Regions from separate parts of the Streptococcus downei MFe28 genome, predicted to be linked through region 2. Evidence: predicted binding sites of a transcription regulator. Region 2 holds the regulator's gene; the other holds the start of a gene.
The links. Region 2 encodes HrcA, which represses chaperone genes, less so after heat shock. Its sites were predicted from a motif close to TTAGCACTCNNNNNNNNNGAGTGCTAA; they were not measured.

Region 1: DYE66_RS09925 (ATP-dependent Clp protease ATP-binding subunit) is a predicted target of HrcA. The motif match lies at 3,383-3,409, and genes of this name have one in related genera.

What each region holds. Positions count from the first base shown of each region.
Region 1 covers NZ_UHFA01000002.1:2,057,687-2,069,692, reverse strand. Annotated here, with positions in the region: gene DYE66_RS09935 (DUF1827 family protein) at 1-256, opposite strand, end outside; gene DYE66_RS09930 (NUDIX hydrolase) at 321-773, opposite strand; gene DYE66_RS09925 (ATP-dependent Clp protease ATP-binding subunit) at 987-3,284, opposite strand; gene argF (ornithine carbamoyltransferase) at 3,495-4,469, shown strand; gene DYE66_RS09915 (DUF1797 family protein) at 4,698-4,928, shown strand; gene DYE66_RS09910 (hypothetical protein) at 4,991-5,578, shown strand; gene DYE66_RS09905 (amino acid ABC transporter permease) at 5,866-6,558, shown strand; gene DYE66_RS09900 (amino acid ABC transporter ATP-binding protein) at 6,555-7,289, shown strand; gene DYE66_RS09895 (ferrous iron transport protein A) at 7,579-8,055, shown strand; gene feoB (ferrous iron transport protein B) at 8,057-10,210, shown strand; gene DYE66_RS09885 (FeoB-associated Cys-rich membrane protein) at 10,630-10,776, shown strand; gene DYE66_RS09880 (bifunctional methylenetetrahydrofolate dehydrogenase/methenyltetrahydrofolate cyclohydrolase) at 11,062-11,919, shown strand; gene DYE66_RS09875 (NAD(P)H-hydrate dehydratase) at 11,916-12,006, shown strand, end outside.
Region 2 covers NZ_UHFA01000002.1:572,433-584,438, forward strand. Annotated here, with positions in the region: gene DYE66_RS02800 (hypothetical protein) at 1-192, shown strand, start outside; gene DYE66_RS02805 (histidine phosphatase family protein) at 296-991, shown strand; gene DYE66_RS02810 (M15 family metallopeptidase) at 984-1,754, shown strand; gene DYE66_RS02815 (glycoside hydrolase family 73 protein) at 1,910-2,494, shown strand; gene hrcA (heat-inducible transcriptional repressor HrcA) at 2,654-3,688, shown strand; gene grpE (nucleotide exchange factor GrpE) at 3,710-4,261, shown strand; gene dnaK (molecular chaperone DnaK) at 4,631-6,457, shown strand; gene DYE66_RS10765 (hypothetical protein) at 6,475-6,717, shown strand; gene dnaJ (molecular chaperone DnaJ) at 6,933-8,072, shown strand; gene truA (tRNA pseudouridine(38-40) synthase TruA) at 8,296-9,042, shown strand; gene DYE66_RS02845 (bifunctional hydroxymethylpyrimidine kinase/phosphomethylpyrimidine kinase) at 9,035-9,796, shown strand; gene DYE66_RS02850 (ECF transporter S component) at 9,786-10,265, shown strand; gene DYE66_RS02855 (TIGR01440 family protein) at 10,265-10,828, shown strand; gene DYE66_RS02860 (mechanosensitive ion channel family protein) at 10,991-11,839, opposite strand.

The DNA.
Region 1 (12,006 bases), 1.5 Mb from region 2:
TTGATTTGATTTTATCAGGGATAATAATATCAGGATCAATTTTCCTTTTGAAAAAGAATTCGCGAATGGTTTCTATTTCGCTATCCTTGATGGCCCGGTGCCGATTCGAAATCAGGAGCTCATAGTGACCAGGTGCTTTAGAAAAGACGACATCGCTGTTACCAGCAGAATAAACTTCAACTAATTCAGCATCGGTATTGCGCAGCTGATTACGAACAAGCGACGGGTGGCTGCTCGTTGTGTTTATTAGTCTCATTGAAGACCTCCTTGTGAACCTTGCATAGTCATATTATAGCACGATTTTTTGAAAAAAGTGGGAGTTAGAAAAAATTGTGAGATTTTTTCCATTTCTCAATGCCCCACTTGTGGCTACCTCTTTTTAGCTTTTCTAGAGCCTGGTCAATAGGGAACCAGGCTAGATTGTTGAAATCTTCTAGAGGTTTATCAACGGCAGTGTAGCGGGTTGCTTCGTAAATATAGGCAGGATTGTAGAAGTAGGTGTCGCGGTGGCTGGAATAAAAGTACTCATCGGCCTGACCGTAATACTCACCCAGCTCTGCCTTGAAGCCCAGCTCTTCAATCAGTTCACGTTCTAGAGCAGACAGCTGGTCCTCACCAGCTTCAATTTCACCACCCGGCAAGAACCAGGCTCCGTTTGGTGCCTGAACCAAGATGATTTTTGTCTGCTCTGGATTAGGGATAACGGCATAGACCCCATAGCGGGCGACATAGTCCTTGCCTGCCTCTTTTTGGCCAAATGTAGGAGTGGTCATAGGAATTCCTCGTCTCTAATTTCTTGAGTTTATTATAACACATGAAGGCAGACTAATTATTTTCTTTGGCTGAAAATCTTCTAAGTTCGCCTAATAGCCCGAAATTTTTTACTAATTAAGAGGTGAAAACTTCTTTTCTGGACTTGTGATAAGGTCTCTACTATAGGAAGCTAAAAAACCTGTCTCTAGCTAGGGACAGGCTTCTTGGTAGGGCTATTCTTTAAGGGACTTTTCCTCTTGGGTAGCTTGGCTGACTTTAGCAGCCTTGATGCTAATCTTACCGTTGGAGGTCATGACGGCCTTGAAGTTCTTTTCACTAGGATTTTCTAGGTAGAAGTCGGTAATGGCATCTTCGATATGGTCTTGGATGGTCCGACGTAGAGGTCTAGCTCCCATCTTAGGATCATAGCCGAGGTCAACCAATTTTTCCTTGACCTTGTCGGTAACTTCCAAATGAAGGTCATTGCTGGACAAGCGTTTGTTGACATCGTCCAACATGAGGTCGACGATATGGAGAAGGTTGTCCTTACTCAGAGCCTTGAATTCAATAATACCATCGAAACGGTTCATGAATTCTGGGCTAAAGAAGTTGCTCAATTCTCCAAGGACGGAATTGGTCCGACCTTCGCGGGCAGCTCCAAAACCGACAGAAGCTTCAGATTTACCGGTACCGGCGTTTGAAGTCATAATGATGATGGTGTCTTTGAAGCTAACGGTCCGACCTTGGCCATCGGTCAAACGACCATCGTCGAGAACTTGCAGGAACATGTGCATGACATCGGGATGGGCCTTTTCAACTTCATCCAACAGGATAAGGGAGTAGGGGTTGCGGCGAACCTTTTCGGTTAACTGACCAGCCTCTTCATAACCAACATAACCTGGAGGGGCTCCGACCAATTTAGCCACGGCATGTTTTTCCATGTATTCGGACATATCAAAGCGAATCATGCTGTCAGCTGATCCGAAGAGCTCAATAGCTAGTTGCTTGGACAGCTCGGTCTTACCGACACCAGTTGGTCCAACGAAGAGGAAGCTTCCAATTGGCCGATTTGGGGCACCGAGTCCGACACGATTACGACGAATAGCCTTGGCAATCTTATCAACAGCGTCATCTTGGCCAATAACCCGAGACTTAAGATCGTCTGCCAGATTAACCAGTTGGGACTGTTCTTTTTCTTTCAAATCACCGACTGGGATATTGGTCTTTTCTTCAACGATAGCCTCAATATGCTTTTCGGTGATGACAGGAATATCTTGCTCATCCAGTTGCTGGGACTGCATTTCCTTGTACTTGGCAATCTGATCGCGGAAGTAGGCGGCCTTCTCAAAGTCTTCTTCACGAGTGGCTTGAGCCTTGAGATTCTCAGCCTCGACCAAGCGTTGGTCAATTTCCTTAGGATCAACGAAATTGAGTGTCAGGTTCATCTTGGAACCGGCCTCATCCAAAAGGTCAATGGCCTTATCAGGCAAGAAGCGGTCCTGGATATAGCGATTGGAGAGAAGAGCCGCAGCTTCAATTGCCTCATCAGTATACTTAACATGATGGTAGTCCTGATACTTGGCTTGGATACCATGGAGGATGGTGATGGTTTCTTCAACGGAAGGTTCATCCACCTTGACAGGCTGCATCCGTCTTTCCAGGGCAGCGTCCTTTTCGATAATGCGATATTCATTGAGGGTGGTGGCACCAACCAGCTGTAGGTCGCCACGAGCTAGGGCTGGCTTGAGGATATTACCAGCATCCATGCTACCGTCAGACGTACCACCGGCACCGACGATTTCATGGATTTCGTCGATGAAGAGGATGACATCCTGGCGCTGACGGATTTCTTCCATCAACCTTTGCATCCGTTCCTCAAATTGACCGCGGATACCAGTTCCTTGAACTAGGCTGACCACATCTAAACGGATGACTTGCTTACTCTGCAATTTTTGCGGAACACTGCCATCGACAATCTTTTGGGCAAGGCCCTCAACAACAGCCGTTTTACCGACACCTGGCTCACCGATGAGAACAGGATTGTTCTTGGTCCGACGATTGAGAATTTCAATAACTCGGACGATCTCTTGGTCACGGCCGATTACAGGGTCAATGTCGCCCCTACGGGCCATATCAGTGATGTTGATTCCAAATTCATCCAAGATACCTTGGGCTTGTTGGGGCTGAGCTTGCGGTCTGCGGCCCTGATTGCCACCGCCGTTATTACCGCCTCGGTTACCACCATCGCCACCATTGCGTCCCGCCTGTGATTGGGGAGAATTTGGTAGGTCTGGGTTAAAGGCACGGAAATTATTGAGATCTCCGAAGAAATCGTCAAAGAATGAATCCATGGATTGGTTTTGATGGCTTTGAGGATTTTGGCTGGTTAAATTACTGTTGAGAATATTTTCTGGATCAGCCTTCATAATCCGGTAGCAGTTTTGACAGAGATCAATCTGCTTTTGCTGGCCGTTGACATTTGTATAGAGATGTATGCTCGCATCATTGAGCTTACAATTTTGACATAACATAGGAAACCTCCGATCTCGACCGATAGTCAATAATGGTCAAAATCTATGGTGTTATTATAACACTCAAACTATAGAAAGCAAGTAAAAAGATTGTTTTTTTAGCAGATGAAAAGCTAGAGTGCTAAAAGTGAATAAAATACAAAAACGTCTTGACATTTCCGCAAAATAAGGTAGAATAACTGTATAAAAATTCAGAAAAAGGAAAAAGATATGGCTAAATCATTTTTAAAAGAGATAGATTTCACAAAGGAAGAGCTCCTAGGCTTGATTGATTCAGCTGCCAAGTTTAAAACCCTCAAAAAGAAGAAGCAGGCGCATAAATATTTAGAGGGGCTCAATATTGCCCTGATTTTTGAGAAGACCTCAACCAGGACTAGGTCAGCCTTCACGGTTGCTGGACAGGACTTGGGAATGAATGTGACCTATCTGGGGGCTGGAGAAACCCAGCTGGGCAAGAAGGAGTCTGTGGCGGATACGGCTAAGGTCCTAGGCTCCATGTTTGATGGCATTGAATATCGGGGCTTTAAGCAGGAGGATGTCGAAACCCTGGCCAAGTATTCTGGTGTCCCCGTCTGGAATGGCTTGACCGACAGCTGGCATCCCACCCAGATGATTGCCGACTTTCTGACACTCAAGGAACATTTCGGTAGTTTAGAAGGCCTCAGCATTGCCTATGTTGGAGATGGTCGCAATAATATGGCTAATTCCCTCTTAGTTACTTCGGCTATTTTAGGGGTCAACTGTACCATTATTGCCCCAGAAAGCCTGCAACCAGAAAAAGCGGTTCTTGATTTGGCCAAGAAGCACAATAGTGGAGCCAAGTTAGAGATAACTGCAGATCCTGCAGCAGTCAAGGGTGTGGATATGATTTACACCGACGTCTGGGTCTCCATGGGGGAAGATGTGGACTTCAAGGAAAGGATTGATTGGCTCCTCCCCTACCAAGTCAACCAAGGTCTGCTAGATTTGGCACAAAATCCCGACCTCATCGTCCTGCACTGTTTGCCAGCCTTCCATGATCTCAACACTAGTATTGGTCAAGAAATTTACGACAAGTATGGCTATAGTGAGCTGGAGATTACTGATCAGGTCTTCCAGAAGTACAGCCCCGTTATTTTCCAAGAGGCAGAGAACCGCATGCATGCTATCAAGGCCATTATCTATCAATCTTATCAAGAGGATTAGGTCCTACCAGAAGAAATTCTTTCTAGGCTAATGGAGACCTTGCTTATCGAATTTCAGTAAAATGGGTAACTTCTAAGAGATAAATTTCCCTATTTAAGGCTTTGACCTATCTCATTTCCCTAGTTTATGGTAAAATAAGACTGATTAAAAGATAAAAGGCACAAGGGGATAAAGTAGTTATGGGGGAAATTTTTCCCACCCTCATGTGCTTAGCTAAGGAGAATCTACATGGAATCACATTTGGTGAGAATCATTGATCGTCTCAATTTGATGACGACAGATGGGGGTAATTTGAAAAGGAATTTCGAGCGTGATGGCCAAGTCGTTGCGGAAGTTTCTTTTGCCAATGATCCTGAAAATGGTCCAGTATTCACATTGCGTGATGTTAAAGCGCGTGAAACCTATACTTTCGATAGCATTGACTTGATTGCTATGGAAATCTATGACCTGCTTTACTAAGAATTATCAGAAAATCAGACTCTCCTAGTGGTCTGATTTTTTTGCTGTGAACGGAGGAGACTATGACAGAAAATACGAATTCAGGAGCCAGTAAGTACCAAACCTACCTTATCATGAAGAACACCGCATCGAGCTTAGGGTTTATAGCACTCGTTCTCGTCCTTCTCATAGGGGCGACCCCTCGCCAGTCTTTCATCTATTCCAATCTTTTTAGCTTCCTCTGGACAGGCTTGAAGGTAGGAGGCCTGCAAGGCGGTGAGTGGCTGGTCTTGATAGCCTGTGGGCTCCTTGCCTTGACAGTCATTCTAGGTCAGATTAATCTGATGCGATACGTGAAAATCAAGGGAACCGATAAGGTCTTGCAATGGCTAACTTCTTGTCTAGGCATCATAGCTAGCCTCCTAATGGGCTACTGTCTGCTGGTTGGTTTAGTCTTAGTACCTGGCATTTTCTCCTTGCTACTTCTCATTCTTCTAGCAGCCAGCCTAGCCCTAGCTATTGTCAACCTTTTTGTCGGAATGGATTTCTCATTTGCGCCCGTGACCAGTAGCCAGTCAAGCACTGATAGTAGCCTTAGTCAGCCTGCTCAAAGTAAGCAAGCTACTGACAAGTCTGTAGCAGAAGAAGAGGAAAACTCACCATTTTTCTAAAGCAATTTAGATAATTGGAGCGATAACTATGCCTCGCCTAAAAAGCTGATTGGAGGTCTCTGCCAGCCTGGCAGGGCTTCCAATTGGCTTTTTATTTATCTGTCCTCTGACCTTTTCAAAAAATATACAAGAATCAATGAAAAATCAGAAAATTATAAAATGATATTGTATTATTATTCATTTTATGGTAAAATAATTTACAAATTTATTGACAAGGTGGCCTTGAAAGTGAGCCACTAATTGTCATGAGAAAGCTGCCTTTGGCTATCTAAAATAGGAGTAAATCTGTGAATTTCGATTTTTCTTTCTTGCCCAAATATTGGGGTTATTTCAACTACGGTGTCCTTGTCACCGTTATGATTTCTGTCTGTGTAGTCTTTTTGGGGACCATTCTAGGGGTCCTAGTCGCTCTAGCAAAACGCTCAAATATCAAGCTGTTAAATTACCTAGTTAGCTTTTATGTCTGGGTCTTTCGCGGAACTCCCATGGTTGTGCAAATCATGATTGCCTTCCTCTGGATGAATTTTAAGAGTGCTCCCACCATTGGGTTTGGAACAGTGGAGCTTGACTTCTCCCGCCTGATTCCAGGGATTATCATCCTTTCGCTTAACAGCGGGGCCTATATCTCTGAAATCGTTCGGGCTGGGATTGAAGCTGTTCCCAAGGGACAAGTGGAAGCGGCCTATTCCTTGGGGATTAAGCCAGCCAAAGCTATGCGCTATGTGGTTTTACCCCAGGCCTTCAAGAATATTTTGCCAGCTCTGGGTAATGAATTTATTACCATCATTAAGGATAGTTCCCTCTTGCAAACTATCGGGATTATGGAACTCTGGAATGGGGCTCAGACTGTTCTAGCAACCACCTACGTTCCGCTGGAACCTCTCTTGTTTGCAGCCTTCTACTACCTCATGTTGACAACCGTTCTGACGGCTGGTCAGAAGTGGCTTGAAAATCGTCTTGGGAAAGGACAAAAAGCATGACTGATACCTTGATTAGTATAAAAAATCTGCATAAATATTTTGGTAAGAATGAAGTCCTCAATGGGATTGATTTGGACATTGAAAAAGGCGAAGTTGTTGTTATCATTGGCCCGTCGGGTTCGGGTAAATCAACTTTCCTTAGAACCATGAATCTTCTGGAAGTTCCGACCAAGGGGACTGTTAGTTTTGAAGGTGTTGATATCACTGATAAGAAAAACGATGTTTTCAAAATGCGTGAAAAGATGGGGATGGTTTTCCAACAATTCAATCTTTTCCCTAATATGAATGTCCTAGAAAATATTACTTTGGCGCCAACCAAAGTCAAGGGTCAATCTAAGAGTCATGCTGAAGAAAAGGCTTATGAACTCTTGGAGAAGGTTGGGCTTAAGGACAAGGCCAAGGCCAATCCTACCTCTCTTTCAGGCGGACAGCAGCAGCGGATTGCCATTGCCCGTGGTTTGGCCATGGATCCTGATGTCCTCCTCTTTGATGAGCCAACGTCAGCCCTCGACCCTGAAATGGTCGGAGAGGTTTTGGCTGTTATTCAAGACCTAGCCAAGTCTGGTATGACTATGGTCATTGTCACCCATGAAATGGGCTTCGCAAAAGAAGTGGCCGATCGGGTCATTTTCATGGACGGTGGCGTTATCGTTGAGGAAGGAAGTCCTCAAGAAGTCTTTGACCATACCAAGGAAGACCGAACCAAGGACTTCTTAGGGAAAGTACTCTAAATCAAGAGAGATAGATTGATGGACCCCAGTAGATGGGGTTCATTTTTTAGTAAGGGTAAGGTTGAGATAGTCAAAGGGCTAGCCCCAAAGTCGCTAGCTTGCGACCAATAGCAATGGATGGGCGAAAATAGCTGGTCAACCAGAGCAATTCCTTCAAAAAGGGGCTAGAGATTCTAATCTTTGGCTCCTTTTTGAAATGATTCCAATCTTCTGAAAACGCTTATTTAACAGGCTTTTCTATGGTATAATGAAGGCAGAAAAATTTTCCGAACGGGTAGAGGAGGCCTAAATGATTTTACAAGAGGCGGATTTGAACAAATCCTACCAGATTGCCAGCATTAATCTACCAGAAGTTAGTCTGCGCCATCTGGCTAATCTGGGCCTCAAGGTAGGCACGACTCTTAAAGTTCTTTCCAAAACCAAATCCAGCGCTATTATCGTCTTAAAGGCTAATCGTCTGGCTTTTGATACCTCGATTTTGGCCAATATTGATGTGACCGAGCTGTCCGAGGAACAGGAGACTCTCCCTCTGTCTGACTTAGAGGTAGGTCAGTCTGCCTATATTGACAATATCCTTGCCCTCAATGAAGCCAAACGTCGCCTGATGGATATGGGCCTGACTAGGCATACCAAGATTTACCTCCGTAAGGTTGCTCCTCTAGGCGACCCTATCGAAATTAGCTTGAGGGGTTATGAATTATCCCTGAGAAAGTCAGAAGCCCAAATGATTAGTGTCGTTAGAAGTAAGGATCAGGAGGAGGATTAGTATGACAGAAATTGCCCTTATTGGTAATCCCAACAGCGGTAAGACCAGTCTCTTTAACCTCTTGACGGGGACCACTCAGCATGTGGGAAATTGGCCCGGCGTTACCGTTGAGCGAAAGAGCGGTCAGGTGAAAACATTGCCAGGGGTCAACGTCCAAGACCTGCCAGGGATCTATTCCCTTTCGCCCTATAGTCCAGAAGAAAAGATCGCTAGGGATTATCTCTTAAGCAACCATGCCGATGCTATTTTAAATGTCGTGGATGCCACAAATCTGGAGCGCAATCTCTATCTGACTACCCAACTGATTGAAACGGGCCTTCCAGTCACTCTAGCGCTCAATATGAGCGATGTACTCAAAAGCCAAGGTAGGACTATTAATAGCGAGAAGCTTGCCTACCAGTTAGGCCTGCCGGTTATTGCTACCAGCGCTCTAAAAAATACAGGTGTGGACAAAGCTATTAAGAAGGCCAGCCAAACAACCAAAGCTAGGGTGGATGACATCCAGTATCCGACCTATGATGACAAGTTTGAAGCGGCCCTGGCTCAGATTATCCAAGTACTGGGGCAAACGGTTCCCCAGCGCTCCAATCGCTTCTATGCCATTAAACTTTTTGAACGAGATAAATTGATCACTTCCGAAGTCAACCTTTCTCCTTTTCAAAAGTTAGAGATTGACGACATCATCAAGATTACCGAGGAAATCTTCACCGAGGATTCAGAGACTATCGTGGTCAACCAGCGCTATGCCTTTATCGAACGCGTTTGTCAAATGGCTCAGAGTCAAGATGATGACATCAAAATGACCCTGTCGGACAAGATTGATAAGATTGTCACCAATCGCATTTTGGCCCTGCCAATCTTTGCTCTGGTCATGTTCCTGGTTTACTACCTCTCCATTCAGACGGTGGGTACCATGGGGACAGATTGGGTCAATGATGTTCTCTTTGGCCAATATATCCCTGATCTTGTGACCCAATTCCTTCAAGACCTGCATGTGGCAGACTGGCTCCAATCCCTGATTGTCAATGGGATTGTTGCTGGTGTCGGAACGGTACTAGGTTTTCTGCCTCAGATTTTTGTCCTCTTTGTCTGTCTGGGCATTCTGGAAGATATCGGCTATATGAGCCGAATTGCCTTTGTCATGGATCGCATTTTCAGGCGTTTTGGCCTTTCGGGTAAATCCTTTATTCCCATGTTGATTTCAACAGGCTGTGGGGTGCCAGGTATTATGGCCAGTCGGACCATTGAAAATGAGCGGGACCGCAGGATTACGATTATGACAACGACCTTCATGCCTTGCTCGGCTAAATTGTCCATCATCGCTCTGATTGCAGGGGCCTTCTTTCCCGACAGTCCCTGGGTGGCTCCAAGCACCTACTTTATGGGAATGCTGGCCATCATCTTTTCGGGAATTTCCCTCAAGAAGACTTCTTTCCTAGGTGGCTACACCAGTCCCTTCATTATGGAGCTACCTAGTTACCATCTGCCTAAGGCTAGAGCGGTTCTGCGGTACGCAACTGGCAAGGCTCTGAGCTTTGTCAAGAGGGCTGGGACCATTATTTTTAGCTTGACGGTTCTGATTTGGTTCCTGTCTTCCTACAATTTCACCTTCCAAGCGGTCGAAACGGACCAGAGTATCTTGGCCAGTCTCGGCCGTCTCCTAGCCTGGATTTTCACACCCCTGGGCTTTGGGAACTGGAAGGCGACTGTGGCAGCTCTGACAGGTCTTGCGGCCAAGGAAACCGTGGTGGCTACCTTTGGGATTCTCTACCACAATCCAGACGCGACGGAAACCAGCAAGGCTCTCTGGACCAGCCTCCAAGGGGACTATACAGCCCTGGCGGCCTATTCCTTTTTGACCTTCAACCTCCTTTGTGCCCCTTGTTTTGCGGCCATCGGAACCATACGCCGGGAAATGGGCAATCTCAAGTGGACCCTCTTGGCCATTGGCTTTCAAACAGGCCTAGCCTACTTGGTCAGTCTGGTTATCTACCAGTTAGGGCTAGTCTTTCTCTACGATCAAGCCTTTAGCCTGTGGACAGGCCTAGCCTTCTTGATTATTGGGCTCATGCTCTACTTTATCTTGAGAAAACCACGCCAAATCAAGGAAGAAGTCATTAGCTTAGACAACCTTCCCTTGGCTGATCGAACTTAATACTCAATGAAAATCGAGATTAGCCGAGGCAAGGAGTAATGACATCAAGTCACTAAAGTGACTGATGTCCAACGGCAATCTCCATAGCGATTGCCTAGCTCCCTTACTAACCTCACAAAGTTGGTGAAATCGACCAACTTTGCTCTGCATCGCACGAACTGTAGATAGCTCAAAAGGTCTGGTAGACCTTTTGAGGTTGGAAATAGGGAAAGCTTTGCTTTCCTCAGTAAGTACAGCAAGGTGAGTTAACGACGCGACGCGAGGTAGGAACTGTCGTTGCCACAGTTTATACAGAGTTAGCCAGGGATATAGAAAACTACAATCGTAGTTTTCGTAGTCACTCTAATGAGAAATCATAGAGTGACTTTATCCGTGGATAAATTTTGATTTTCGAAGAGTATAAAAAGGAGATGTAAACCATGTCAACCTATATTATTGCAGGTCTGATTGCTCTGGCTGTCATCGCAGGTCTGCGCCATTATATTAAACAAAAGGGTTCCTGTGGGGACTGCGATTGTGCCTGCCCCGTCAAAGAAGAAATGCACAAGCACCAGAAACTCAGCTAGTTGGTCATAGACTAGAAAGCTTGATGGTTGCAGGGAATTGAGGTCACTCCTAGTCTACCTATCCAAGATATTCTTTGGGCCATCAGGCACCCATGAGAAAGCCATTCCAAAAGGGGTGGTTTTTTGCTATAATGGGAGCAAGAATTTGGGGACTTTCGTCCAGTGGATGAAGGTAGTCTGAGACTAGGCACTAAAAGCCAAGGGACTCAAGATTTAACTCTAGCTTTTCAAGAAGATTAGACAAAAACTAGCCTGTTCAGGCAAGAAAACTAATTGGGAGTAAGCATGACAGCAAAGATCATTGATGGCAAGGCTCTGGCCAAGAAAATGCAGGGCCAGTTGGCAGAAAAAGTAGCCCAGCTAAAAGACCAGCATGGAATCGTTCCAGGTCTGGTGGTTATTCTGGTCGGTGATAATCCTGCTAGCCAGGTTTATGTCCGCAATAAGGAGCGCTCTGCTCTAGCTGCTGGCTTCACCAGCGAAACCGTCCGCCTATCGGATAGTATCAGCCAGGAGGAGTTGCTGGCTCTTATTGAGAAGTATAATCAGGATCCAGCCTTCCATGGGATTCTGGTCCAGTTGCCCCTCCCTAGCCATATTAACGACAAGAGGGTCATTTTGGCCATTGACCCCAAGAAGGATGTCGATGGTTTTCACCCCATGAACACCGGCCACCTCTGGTCAGGCCGTCCTCTCATGGTTCCCTGCACGCCAGCTGGCATCATGGAAATGCTGAGGGAGTATGAGGTTGACCTAGAAGGCAAGAATGCCGTCATCGTTGGTCGTTCTAATATTGTCGGCAAGCCTATGGCCCAATTGCTCCTGGACAAGAATGCGACCGTCACCCTGACCCACTCTCGCACCCGTCATCTGGATCGGGTTTGTAAGCGGGCCAATCTCCTGATTGTTGCAATCGGTCAGAGAAATTTTGTGACTAAGGATTATGTCAAAGAAGGGGCAGTCGTGATTGATGTCGGTATGAACCGTGATGATGATGGCAAGCTGATTGGTGATGTCAAGTTCGACGAAGTGGCTCAACTGGCCAGTCTCATTACGCCTGTTCCCGGTGGTGTTGGCCCTATGACCATCACCATGCTCCTGGAACAAACCTATCAAGCAGCCCTGAGAAGTGTGAGCTTATGATGATTGATGAAAAAGTCCTTAAAAATCTTATCCAGCCCCGTCCCCTTAAGAGTCATAAGGGGACTTTTGGGCGTGCCCTCCTCATTG
Region 2 (12,006 bases):
ATCTGGAAGGAAGATAATACACTTCAAGTGCTGATTCCTAGCCTTTTCCCTCATTGGCATAAGTCTAGCCGTTACTGGGGCTATGGGATCTATGCCCTTGCCAATCCTGGTGATTATATTGACTTGACAAATGAGCGGCTTCTTAGCCCCAAACAATTCATCAGAGACTATCAAAAGGTGGACGGTTTCTAGCAGGAGAAGGGTTTTCCATCCCTAGGAAAGCAGGTATATTTGCCGTCTTCTTTAATTTCCTTAAATTTGTTATAATAGAAAGAAAATCAAGGAGAAAGGTCTTATGACGAAAACACGCTTATTTATTGCCCGTCATGGCAAGACCATGTTTAATACTATCGGCCGGGCCCAAGGTTGGTCTGACACGCCCTTGACCAAGGAGGGTGAGCAAGGTATCCAAGAACTGGGCCTAGGTCTCAAGGCGGCAGGTCTTCATTTTGTGGCGGCCTATTCTAGTGATAGTGGCAGAACCCTCTTGACCATGGAGATTATCCTACGGGAGTTGGGTCAAGAAACCATTCCTTACAAGCGAGATAAGCGCATCCGCGAATGGTGTTTCGGTAGCCTGGATGGTGGTTACGATGCCGAGCTCTTTAATGGCGTTATTCCGCGGGTCTTTGACAAACCGGTGGAAGAAATGACCTACCAAGATATGGCAGAGGCCATTATGGCCGTTGATACAGCTGGTTGGGCTCAACCTTGGGAAGTGCTTAAGGACCGCATTATTTCAGGTTTTACCGATATTGCCAAGGAAGTTGAAAGCAAGGGTGGTGGCGATGCCATCGTGGTTAGCCACGGCATGACCATTGCCACTCTTATGGGGCTTATTGACCCTAGTCAGCCAAGGAGTCTGGCTTTGGATAATGGCAGTATCTGTCAGCTAACCTATGAGGATGGGGACCTCCATATTGAAGCCATCGGAGATATGAGCTACCGCCATAAAGGACGGGAAATTTTAGAAAAGGAAAGAAATGAATAAGCGGACCAAGCAATTTTTGACGATTTTTTTTGCGGTTTTAATCCTTATTTTTGGCTTTGCCTATTTCCATGATAAAAAGGCTAGCCAAGAGGCTAAGGAAAGTGCTGGTCAGACGACAAAGAGCAAGCAGCTGGCAAGAGCTGATGCCAACTCCTCGTCTGATGCGGCTTCCTCAAGCTCGGACTCAGGATTGCCAGATGTTTCCAAGGACGACTGGCAGTTGATTCTGGTCAATCGTGATAATGTTACTAAGGAGCTTAACCCAGACCTAACAACCGTTGATAATATCAAGGTCGATGCTCGGATTGCCGATAATGTCAAGGAATTTCTGGCAGCCGCTCAGAAGATTGACAGTAGTGAGCATCTGATCTCCGGCTATCGCAGTGTTGCCTATCAAAAGGAACTCTTTGATAGTTACGTCAAACAAGAAATGTCCAATGACCCTAGTTTGACCGAGGAGCAGGCCCAGGAAAAGGTCAAAACCTATTCGCAACCAGCTGGAGCCAGCGAGCATCAGACCGGGCTAGCTATCGACATGAGTACTATTGATAGCCTCAATGAAAGTGATCCTAATGTGGTTGAACAGATTAAGGAAATTGCTCCAGATTATGGCTTTGTCCTTCGCTTCGAAAAGGACAAGAGTGAGTCAACCGGTGTTGATTACGAAGATTGGCACTTCCGATATGTCGGCAAGGCCTCTGCCAAGTATATGACCCAGCATAACCTGAGCTTGGAAGAATATGTCGCCCAATTGAAAAAATAAGAGATCAGAATTTCTCGCAACCTCTGTAAAACTCGAATATAGAGATGAAGTGTCTAAGGGCTTTTTATAAAAATCTCTAGCCCACTTACAAGTTAATGTAGGTTGCTATTTCCAATTAACCCACATAGACGTCGCAATTAGAGAGGAAAATAAAGATGCAGTCAAGGCTAAAGTTTCGGCCTTTCATAATGGTCTTTGGGCTCATTCTGGCCCTTGTCCTTTTACCGCTCCTGTTAAATATGAGAACCAAGGCAGCCAATACGAAGGTGACAACCAGCTATAGTCAGGCTTCCTTTATCAAGGAGGTGGCACCAGTTGCCCAGAAGTTGTCCAAGGCCTATGGGGTTAAGGCTTCGGTGCTGATTGCGCAGGGGGCCCAGTCGACCGACTACGGTTCCAATTTATTGGCCGTTCGCTACCATAATTATCTGGGAGTCCTAGCCCAGCCTGGTGATCCGAAAATCGTCTTGACCACCCAGTCCTATGAAAAAGGCAAGTGGCAGACGGTTAAGCAACCTTATAAGATTTATAAGGACTGGCAGGATAGCCTCTATGATTATATGGAGGAAATTAGTTCAGGCTATTGGGGCAAGCAGCTCTACACAACTTTGGCTACTACAGAAGAATATACGACGGCTGCTCGTGCCCTGCAAAAGGCAGGGGTGGACACTGACCCTGAGTATGCCAACAAACTAATTGCCATTATTCAGGAAAAAAATCTAACCCAATATGATGGTTAAGGGATGTATTTAGAGGAATAGATGAATTAGCACTCTTTAAAAAAGAGTGCTAATTTTTTGAGTTTTCCTCTTGACAGGTCATTTTAGAGCGGTATAATAGAACCATGAATTAGCAGTCGATGACTTAGAGTGCTAATAGAATGAACGGAGGTCGCTGAGATGATAACACAACGGCAAAATGATATCTTATCCATCATCGTCGAACTGTTTACCCAAACTCACGAGCCCGTTGGTTCCAAGGCCTTACAGTCCTATATTTCTTCCAGTAGCGCTACCATTCGTAATGATATGGCAGCTTTGGAAAAAGTTGGGCTCCTAGAAAAGGCCCACACTTCTAGTGGTCGTCTCCCCAGTCGGCAGGGTTTTCAGTACTATGTCAGCCACCTTCTTAATTTAGAGCGGGTTGACGAGGGGGATGCCTACCAGGTTATCAAGGCTTTTGATTTTGAATTCTTCAAGTTGGAAGATGTTCTTAAAAAAGCTAGTGATGTCCTGGCCGAGCTGACGGCTTGCACGGCGATTACCCTGGATGTGGAACCTAGCAATCAGCGCTTGAGCGCATTTGATATTGTCAAACTCAGTCATCATGATGCCCTAGCGGTGATGACCTTTGATGATTCCAATACGGTTACCAGCCAATTTGCCATTCCTAAGAATTTTCTTGATGAGGATCTCTTGGTGCTCAGTCGTTTAGTAAGAGAGCGCTTCTTGGGGCAAACCGTCATGGAAATCCACTATCGGATTCGAACGGAAATTCCCCAGATTGTTCAACGCTACTTCAAGACGACCGATAATGTTTTGGAACTTTTTGAGCATATTTTCAAGGAAATGTTTGTCGAAAAGATTTTTCTTTCGGGAAAGGAAAACTTGCTCAAGTATTCGGATGATCAGACCTATCGGCTCATGGATAAGATCCAGGAATTGGCCCTAATGATTCGGCAACAGTTCCATGAGGAAGAAGCCTATGTGATTAGGTTGGCTGATGAAGATAAGCAAGGGTTTGAGGCTCTGAGTCAACTCTCTTATAAGTTTTTGATTCCTTATCGGGGCTTTGGCAATTTGACCTTGTTGGGACCTGTAACCATGGACTATAAACGCTCCATGGGACTCCTGAATATTGTCAGTCGGGTCTTAACCATAAAGTTGGCCGATTTTTATCGCTATTTGAGCAGTAACCATTACGAAGTCAATTAGACTCTTTGAAAAGGAGGCATTATGTCAGAGGATATTAAAAAAGAAGAAAAAGAGGAAGTGTCCCAAGAGGCTCAAACTTCTGAAGCGCAAGAAGAGCAGGAGGCACAAGAAAAAACTCCCGAGGAGCTCTCTGAAAAGAGTGAATTGGAAGTAGCCTTGGAGAAGGCCGAGGATTTTGAAAATAAATTCTTACGAGCTCACGCTGAGATGCAAAATATTCAGCGACGGGCTAATGAGGAACGCCAACAATTGCAAAAGTATCGCTCACAAGACCTAGCCAAGGGTGTTCTTCCTAGCTTAGATAACTTGGAGCGGGCCTTGGCCGTTGAAGGTTTGACGGATGATGTCAAAAAAGGGATTGGAATGGTGCAGGAAAGTCTCCTGCAGGCCCTGAAGGAAGAAGGAGTCGAAGAGGTCCCTGTGGAGAGCTTCGACCACAACTTCCACATGGCCGTTCAAACCCTGCCAGCGGATGATGACCATCCAGCTGACAGCATTGCCCAAGTTTTGCAAAAGGGCTATCAGTTGCATGACCGCCTACTTCGACCAGCTATGGTCGTGGTTTATAACTAGCCCATGTTCTTGCTTGCTAAGCGAGTCATCCGCAAAGGCCAATCGCTCTGGCGAATGGCCTAGGCACCTTACTCATTTTCCACACGAATAGTAACGATTGGTATAGAAAATGGCCTAATTAGCAACCCTAACTTGTCCGCAACGACATAAAACTAGGAAAAAGGAAAAACGGCTCACAAAAGAGAACGAAGTGAGCCTGAAACAATATTTTCCGCCGTGGTGACAACCTCAGAATAGTATCTATTCTGAGGTAGGGGAACTTTGAGACTTTAGGCTCAAAGTTAAGGTATGAGACACCGAAGGTGACTGTTACCGTCCCCACCACCTAAGGAAAATATTAAATTAAAAAGTAAACAAGAGGTAAAAAACATGTCTAAAATCATTGGTATTGACTTAGGGACAACAAACTCAGCAGTTGCAGTTCTTGAAGGAACTGAAAGTAAAATTATTGCCAACCCAGAAGGTAACCGTACAACCCCTTCTGTTGTCTCCTTCAAAAACGGTGAAATCATCGTAGGTGATGCAGCCAAGCGTCAAGCAGTAACTAACCCAGATACCGTTATCTCTATCAAATCGAAGATGGGGACTTCTGAAAAAGTTTCTGTAAACGGTAAGGAATATACCCCACAAGAAATCTCAGCTATGATTCTGCAATACTTGAAGGGCTACGCTGAAGATTATCTTGGTGAAAAAGTAGAAAAGGCTGTTATCACAGTTCCTGCTTACTTTAACGATGCTCAACGTCAAGCGACTAAGGACGCTGGTAAAATCGCTGGTCTTGAAGTCGAACGGATCGTCAATGAACCAACTGCAGCTGCCCTAGCTTATGGTCTTGATAAGACTGAAAAAGATGAAAAGATCTTGGTCTTTGACCTTGGTGGTGGTACCTTCGACGTTTCTATCCTTGAATTAGGTGATGGGGTCTTTGACGTATTGGCAACTGCCGGTGACAACAAACTCGGTGGGGATAACTTTGACCAAAAGATTATTGACTACCTAGTTGACGAATTCAAGAAAGAAAACGGTATCGACTTGTCAAACGACAAGATGGCTCTGCAACGCTTGAAAGATGCGGCTGAAAAAGCTAAAAAAGATTTGTCAGGTGTGACCCAAACACAAATCAGCCTGCCTTTCATCACTGCTGGTGATGCTGGTCCTCTCCACTTGGAAGTTTCCCTTTCTCGTGCGAAATTTGATGATTTGACCCGTGACCTCGTTGATCGCACCAAGACCCCAGTTCGTCAAGCCTTGTCTGATGCTGGTTTGTCCCTGTCAGAAATTGACGAAGTTATCTTGGTCGGTGGTTCAACACGTATTCCTGCCGTAGTTGAAGCTGTTAAGGCTGAAACTGGTAAGGAACCAAATAAATCTGTAAACCCTGATGAAGTGGTTGCCATGGGTGCTGCTATCCAAGGTGGTGTTATCACTGGTGATGTCAAAGACGTTGTCTTGCTTGATGTTACCCCATTGTCTCTCGGTATTGAAACCATGGGTGGCGTCTTCACTAAACTGATTGACCGCAACACCACTATCCCAACCTCTAAGTCTCAAGTCTTCTCAACTGCCGCTGATAACCAACCAGCCGTTGATATCCATGTTCTCCAAGGGGAACGCCCAATGGCAGCGGACAACAAGACCCTGGGTCGTTTCCAATTGACCGATATTCCAGCCGCTCCTCGTGGTGTGCCACAAATCGAAGTTACCTTTGACATTGACAAGAACGGTATCGTTTCTGTTAAGGCTAAAGATTTGGGTACTCAAAAGGAACAACACATTGTCATCAAGTCTAACGATGGTCTCAGCGAAGACGAAATTGAACGCATGATGAAGGATGCGGAAGCTAACGCTGATGCTGATGCTAAACGCAAGGCAGAAGTTGATCTTAAGAATGAAGTTGACCAAGCTATTTTCTCAACTGAAAAGACCTTGGAAGAAACCGAAGGCAAGGACTTCGATGCTGAACGTGATGCTGCTCAGGCTGCTCTTGATGACCTCAAGAAGGCTCAAGAATCAGGCGACACTGATGACATGCGTGAAAAATTGGGAACCCTTAACGAAAAGGCCCAAGCTCTAGCCGTTAAGCTCTACCAACAAGCAACTGCTTCACAAGGAGCAGAAGGTGCAGACCAAGCTAACGATGCTAATTCCAAAGATTCAGGCGACGACGTCGTAGATGGTGAGTTTACTGAGAAGTAAGATGTTGAGGTATTAATATGAACGATAGAATTGAATTGGAACTCATCTCTGATGAAACACATGAAAATGGTACATATGATGAGAGAGTGAGAACTTATAAATGTCCTTGTGGAGAAGGAACTGTTGTCTGGTCTAAAGACCGTCCGAATGGCAGTGGTTACGGCTATCAAGCAACTTTTTCAGATGCATTTTGCTATTGTGACAATTGTAAAGCTAAATATGATGTTAGCGAACGGAAAGGCTATGCGACTCCGCTATAAATCATAAAGTATGGAAATCCAGAGGTTGCAACCCAGCCTCTATTTTTCGGTAAGAAACGAATTGGAACGGAAATTTCTGGTTCTTTCTTTTACTAAGCTAGAAAGGAACTGAACCCGACCTAAATTCTCGGAAAAAAGAGAAATCAGCTTAGGAGCATCGCTCCGTCGCCTGATTTCCTATTTTTCAGTCGAATTTTACGGTCTTGGTATCTTACATGAACAATACAGAATATTATGACCGTCTAGGTGTCTCTAAGAATGCTTCTCAGGATGAGATCAAGAGAGCCTATCGGAAATTATCTAAAAAGTACCACCCCGACATTAATAAGGAAGCTGGGGCGGAGGACAAATATAAAGAAGTCCAAGAGGCTTATGAAACGCTGAGCGACGAGCAAAAGAGGGCAGCCTATGATCAATACGGTGCAGCGGGAGCTAATGGTGGCTTTGGCGGCGGTGCAGGCGGCTTCGGTGGTTTTGATGGCTCCGGTTTTGGTGGCTTTGAAGACATCTTCTCAAGCTTCTTTGGAGGCGGTGGGGCCAGCCGTAACCCTAGTGCCCCTCGCCAAGGGGATGACCTTCAATATCGCCTCAACCTTGAATTTGAAGAAGCGATTTTTGGTGCTGAAAAGGACATCACCTATAACCGTGAAGCCGAATGTGAAACCTGTCATGGCTCAGGAGCTAAGCCAGGAACCAGTCCAGTTACCTGTAGTCGCTGTCATGGTCAAGGGGTTATCAATGTTGATACCCAAACACCTCTGGGCATGATGCGTCGCCAAGTGACCTGTGATGTCTGTCACGGTACTGGTAAGGAAATCAAGGAACCATGTAACACCTGTCATGGTACTGGCCATGAAAAGAAGGCTCACAAGGTTTCTGTTAAGGTGCCTGCTGGTGTGGAAACTGGTCAACAAATTCGCCTGCAAAATCAAGGGGAAGCTGGTTTCAATGGCGGTCCTTATGGCGACCTCTTTGTCATCATCAATGTCCTGCCCAGCAAGAAGTTCGAGCGTGATGGCTCAACCATCTACTACACCCTCAATATCAGCTTTGCCCAGGCAGCGCTTGGTGATACCGTAGAGGTGCCAACTGTTCATGGTGCTGTTGAAATGACCATTCCAGAAGGAACCCAAACAGGTAAGACCTTCCGTCTCAAGGGCAAGGGTGCCCCTCGTTTGAGAGGCAATGGCCAAGGTGATCAGCATGTGACCATCAATGTTGTGACCCCAACCAAGCTTAATGAGGCTCAAAAAGAAGCCCTCCTGGCCTTAGCGGCAGCTAGTGGTGAAAATAGCATTCAACCTAAGAAAAAAGGCTTCTTCGATAAGGTCAAAGATGCCTTTGATGGCGAATAGAATCATAAAGTAAGGAGCAGATTAGGGGTCTGCTCCTTTTTTGGCGCTAAATTTACTGGCATCAAGACTCAACTTCTGCTTGACGGCCCTGAGCAAACTCTTGGGCTCATCTCCAAGTAGGCTATTAGTTCTGTCGCTTATGCCTTGTCTGATAAAATCTGTCTGGGGACAGATTCCTTCTTTTTCTCTGGGCAAGCCAAATATATCATGCTAAAATAGGGCCATGGTAAGATATAAGGCTATTATTTCCTACGATGGAACCCTCTTTGCTGGATTTCAACGCCAGAGCAAGGAGCGATCGGTTCAGGAGGAATTGGAAAAAACCTTAGAGCGACTAAATAGTGGCAATCCTGTCAAGGTGCACGGGGCTGGTCGAACTGACAGCGGGGTTCATGCTTATGGACAGGTTATTCATTTTGATTTGCCCCAGACCCGTGATGAGGAGAAGCTTCGCTTCGGTTTGGATACCCAGTCCCCTGAGGATATTGATGTGGTAAGCGTTGAGCAGGTCCCTGAAGTTTTTCATGCCCGCTACAACCCCCACAGCAAGACCTATGAGTTTTTGGTGGATACGGGCCGTCCTAAGAATCCCATGATGCGAGCCTATGCCACCCATTTTCCTTATCCAGTAGACTTAGGAGCCATGCAGGAAGCCATAGCTGATTTGCTTGGAACTCATGATTTCACGGGATTTACAGCCTCTGGGACTTCGGTAGAAAATAAGGTCCGAACCATTAGCCAGGCCAAGGTTGAACGTGATCCCAAAACGGGTTTTCTGGTCTTCACTTTTTCTGGGAATGGTTTCCTCTATAAGCAGGTCAGAAATATGGTCGGTACCCTCTTGAAGATTGGCAATGGTCGAATGCCGGTCAGTCAGATTAAAACCATCTTGGCGGCCAAGGATAGAAATTTAGCTGGCCCTACAGCAGCAGGCAATGGCCTTTATTTAAAGGAGATTACTTATGACTAAAAAGATACTTGCGATTTCAGGTAACGATGTTTTTAGCGGTGGCGGTCTCTACGCCGACCTGACCACCTATACCCTCAATGGTCTGAGGGGCTTTCTGGCGGTGACCTGCCTGACGGCCATGACCGAGCAAGGCTTTCAAGTTTTTGCGACGGATTCCCAGGTTTTTCAGGCTCAACTGGATAGCCTGAAAACGATTGATTTTTCAGGAATTAAGCTGGGCCTCCTGCCTAATGTTGAGGTCGCTGAGGCAGCCCTAGCCTTCGTCAAGTCCCATGACAGCCTGCCCATCGTCTTAGATCCGGTTCTTGTTTGTAAGGAAAAGCACGATGTGGCCGTTAGTGCCCTGCGAGATGAGCTCCTACAATTTTTGCCTCATGTCACTATCGTGACCCCAAATCTGGCGGAGGCAGAAATTCTTACAGGCCTTTCTATTAAGGGGCTTGAGGATATGAACTTAGCAGCTAAGCAGCTCTATGACATGGGAGCCAAGGCGGTTATCGTTAAGGGCGGTAAGCGTTTGGATTCAGATCAGACATTGGATGTTTTTTACGATGGAAAAAGATTAGAGGTTCTATCTGCACCCCTGTCAGACAAAAATAATGTCGGGGCTGGTTGCACCTTTGCCTCTAGTATTGCTAGCCAACTGGTTTTGGGGAAAGAGCCATTTGAAGCTGTCAAATTGGCCAAGGACTTTGTCTATCAGGCAATTTTGCATTCGGATGATTATGGGGTGGTGCAGGCCTATGAGAAATAATCGGACAAGCCAGCTGACACTTTTAGCTCTATTGACGGCTCTGAGTTTGGCTTTGGGTTTTGTAAATATTCCAACCCTGACAGGCTTTTTAACCTTACTTGATACAGGTATCTTTTTTACAGCCCTTTATCTGGGGAGTCGTTCGGGTGCCGTGGTTGGTGGTCTATCAGCCTTTCTTTTGGATTATCTCCTAGGCTATCCCCAGTATATGATTTTTAGTCTCCTAGCTCATGGCCTTCAGGGTTATTTTGCCGGTTGGACTGGCGCTCGTCGTTATATTGGTGTGGTTCTTGCTAGTCTTGCCATGGTAGGGATATACATTCTAGCTGCCCTGATTCTTGGCTTTGGTTGGGGAGCGGCTCTTGCTGGTATCTGGGGCAACCTCTGCCAAAACCTCTTGGGCCTCCTTCTAGGGGCAATCTTTTATCGAGCCTTTAATAAGGCCTTTCCGAGAAAGGGAGGAAGCTAATGGATTTGCAACTATTAGAAAAGAAAACGCGGGCTATCGTTAAGGACATCTTGGATCGCTCAGCCATCAAGAAAGGGCAAATCTTTGTTTTGGGCCTCTCTTCAAGCGAGGTTGCAGGTGGTCGTATCGGTCAGAATTCTAGTCTAGAGATTGGCCAGGTCATCGTTAAGACCATTCTCCAAGAGACCCAGGCCAAGGGAGTCCACCTAGCTGTCCAAGGCTGTGAGCACCTCAACCGCGCTCTGGTTGTCGAAGAGGCGGTAGCAGAAAGCAAGAATTTGGAAATTGTTAATGTCCTGCCTAGTCTCCATGCGGGCGGTAGTGGTCAATTAGCCGCCTTTGACTATATGGAAAATCCTGTTGAGGTCGAAGAAGTAACAGCCCATGCTGGTCTTGATATTGGCGATACCTTTATCGGCATGCACGTCAAGCGAGTCCAGGTTCCCTTGTTTCCTCTTGAGCGAGAGTTGGGTGGAGCTCATGTCACCGCCCTAGCCAGTCGGCCTAAATTGATTGGGGGAGCCAGGGCCAAGTATAAGGCAGACCCCATTCGTAAGAATTGAGTATCGTCAAAAGCGAAATTCTCTAAGGGGACAGCAAGTCCATCCTTTGTTTTTAAACTTGCTTCGCCCGTTTAAACTACTTGGTTCGTTAGCAAACCTCAAAACTTGATATAGCTTTCAGGTTCTGATTTTAACATCGTTTAAAAAGAGTTGGGCAGGAGCTCAACTCTTTTGTCTTGGCAGGCTATGAGTATTGGGTGTTGGTAAGCTGATGTCGGCTTTGAGCAGGGCCTCTTGATAGAGGCGATAGAATTGCGAATAAATCTTGGCCTGTTGACCATTTTGGACAAAGATGTCAACTCGAAAGATAAATTGGCCGTTAGTGGCTGTGCGTGGGCCCAGAACATTCGGGACACCAACGATTTCTGGGGACTTAGGGACCTCAGTTTCGTTAACGTCTTTGATGATTTGGGTCACCCTGTCCAGATTTGTTGAGGCATAGATGGGAATGTCAATCTGGGCTCGCATATCGCCACGTGATTTATTACTAACTAATAATATTTCCCGATTGGGGATGAAGTGCAGGGTCCCATCAAAGTCACGGATTTCAGTGGTTCGAATTCCTACGCTGGAGACAATACCAGAGACTTTATCTACTGTGACAGAGTCTCCCACATCAAATTGTCTCTCAATCAGGATGAAGAAACCGTTAACCAAGTCCGACAGGAATCCTTGAGCCCCAAGCCCAATAGCCAAACCAGCAATTCCAGCACCGGCTAAGAGACTGGAAACCGGTAGACCTAAGATCGCGAGAATCCAATAGATGAGTAGGAAGTAGAGGAAATAGTCCATAACATTATGAAAGAGCCTGATTAATGTCTTTCGCCTGCCTTCAGTCTGGCCCAAAAGCCTTGGAGAATGGCTAAAGAATTTATCAAAGGCCCAGTTAGCAATCTGTTTGCCAATGATAAAGGCAAAGATAAGCAGGACTAGTTCGATGGCCTTAGCCAGTAAATTAACAGCTAAATCCTCAAAATGGAGGGATTCCCAGTATTTGATTAAAATTGACATCGTCATTCCTTTCGAGGTTTCAGAGCTTTTGCCTATTCAAGGCGGAGGTTTTTATACGCAGTCTTCCAAGGTTACACATTTTTGTGGGTGAGGGCAAAGCCATCATAGGTGTTTGTCTCAGTTTTTCAGTTAGTCCACTATTATCAGTTGTGATGGAGTCAGGTTCA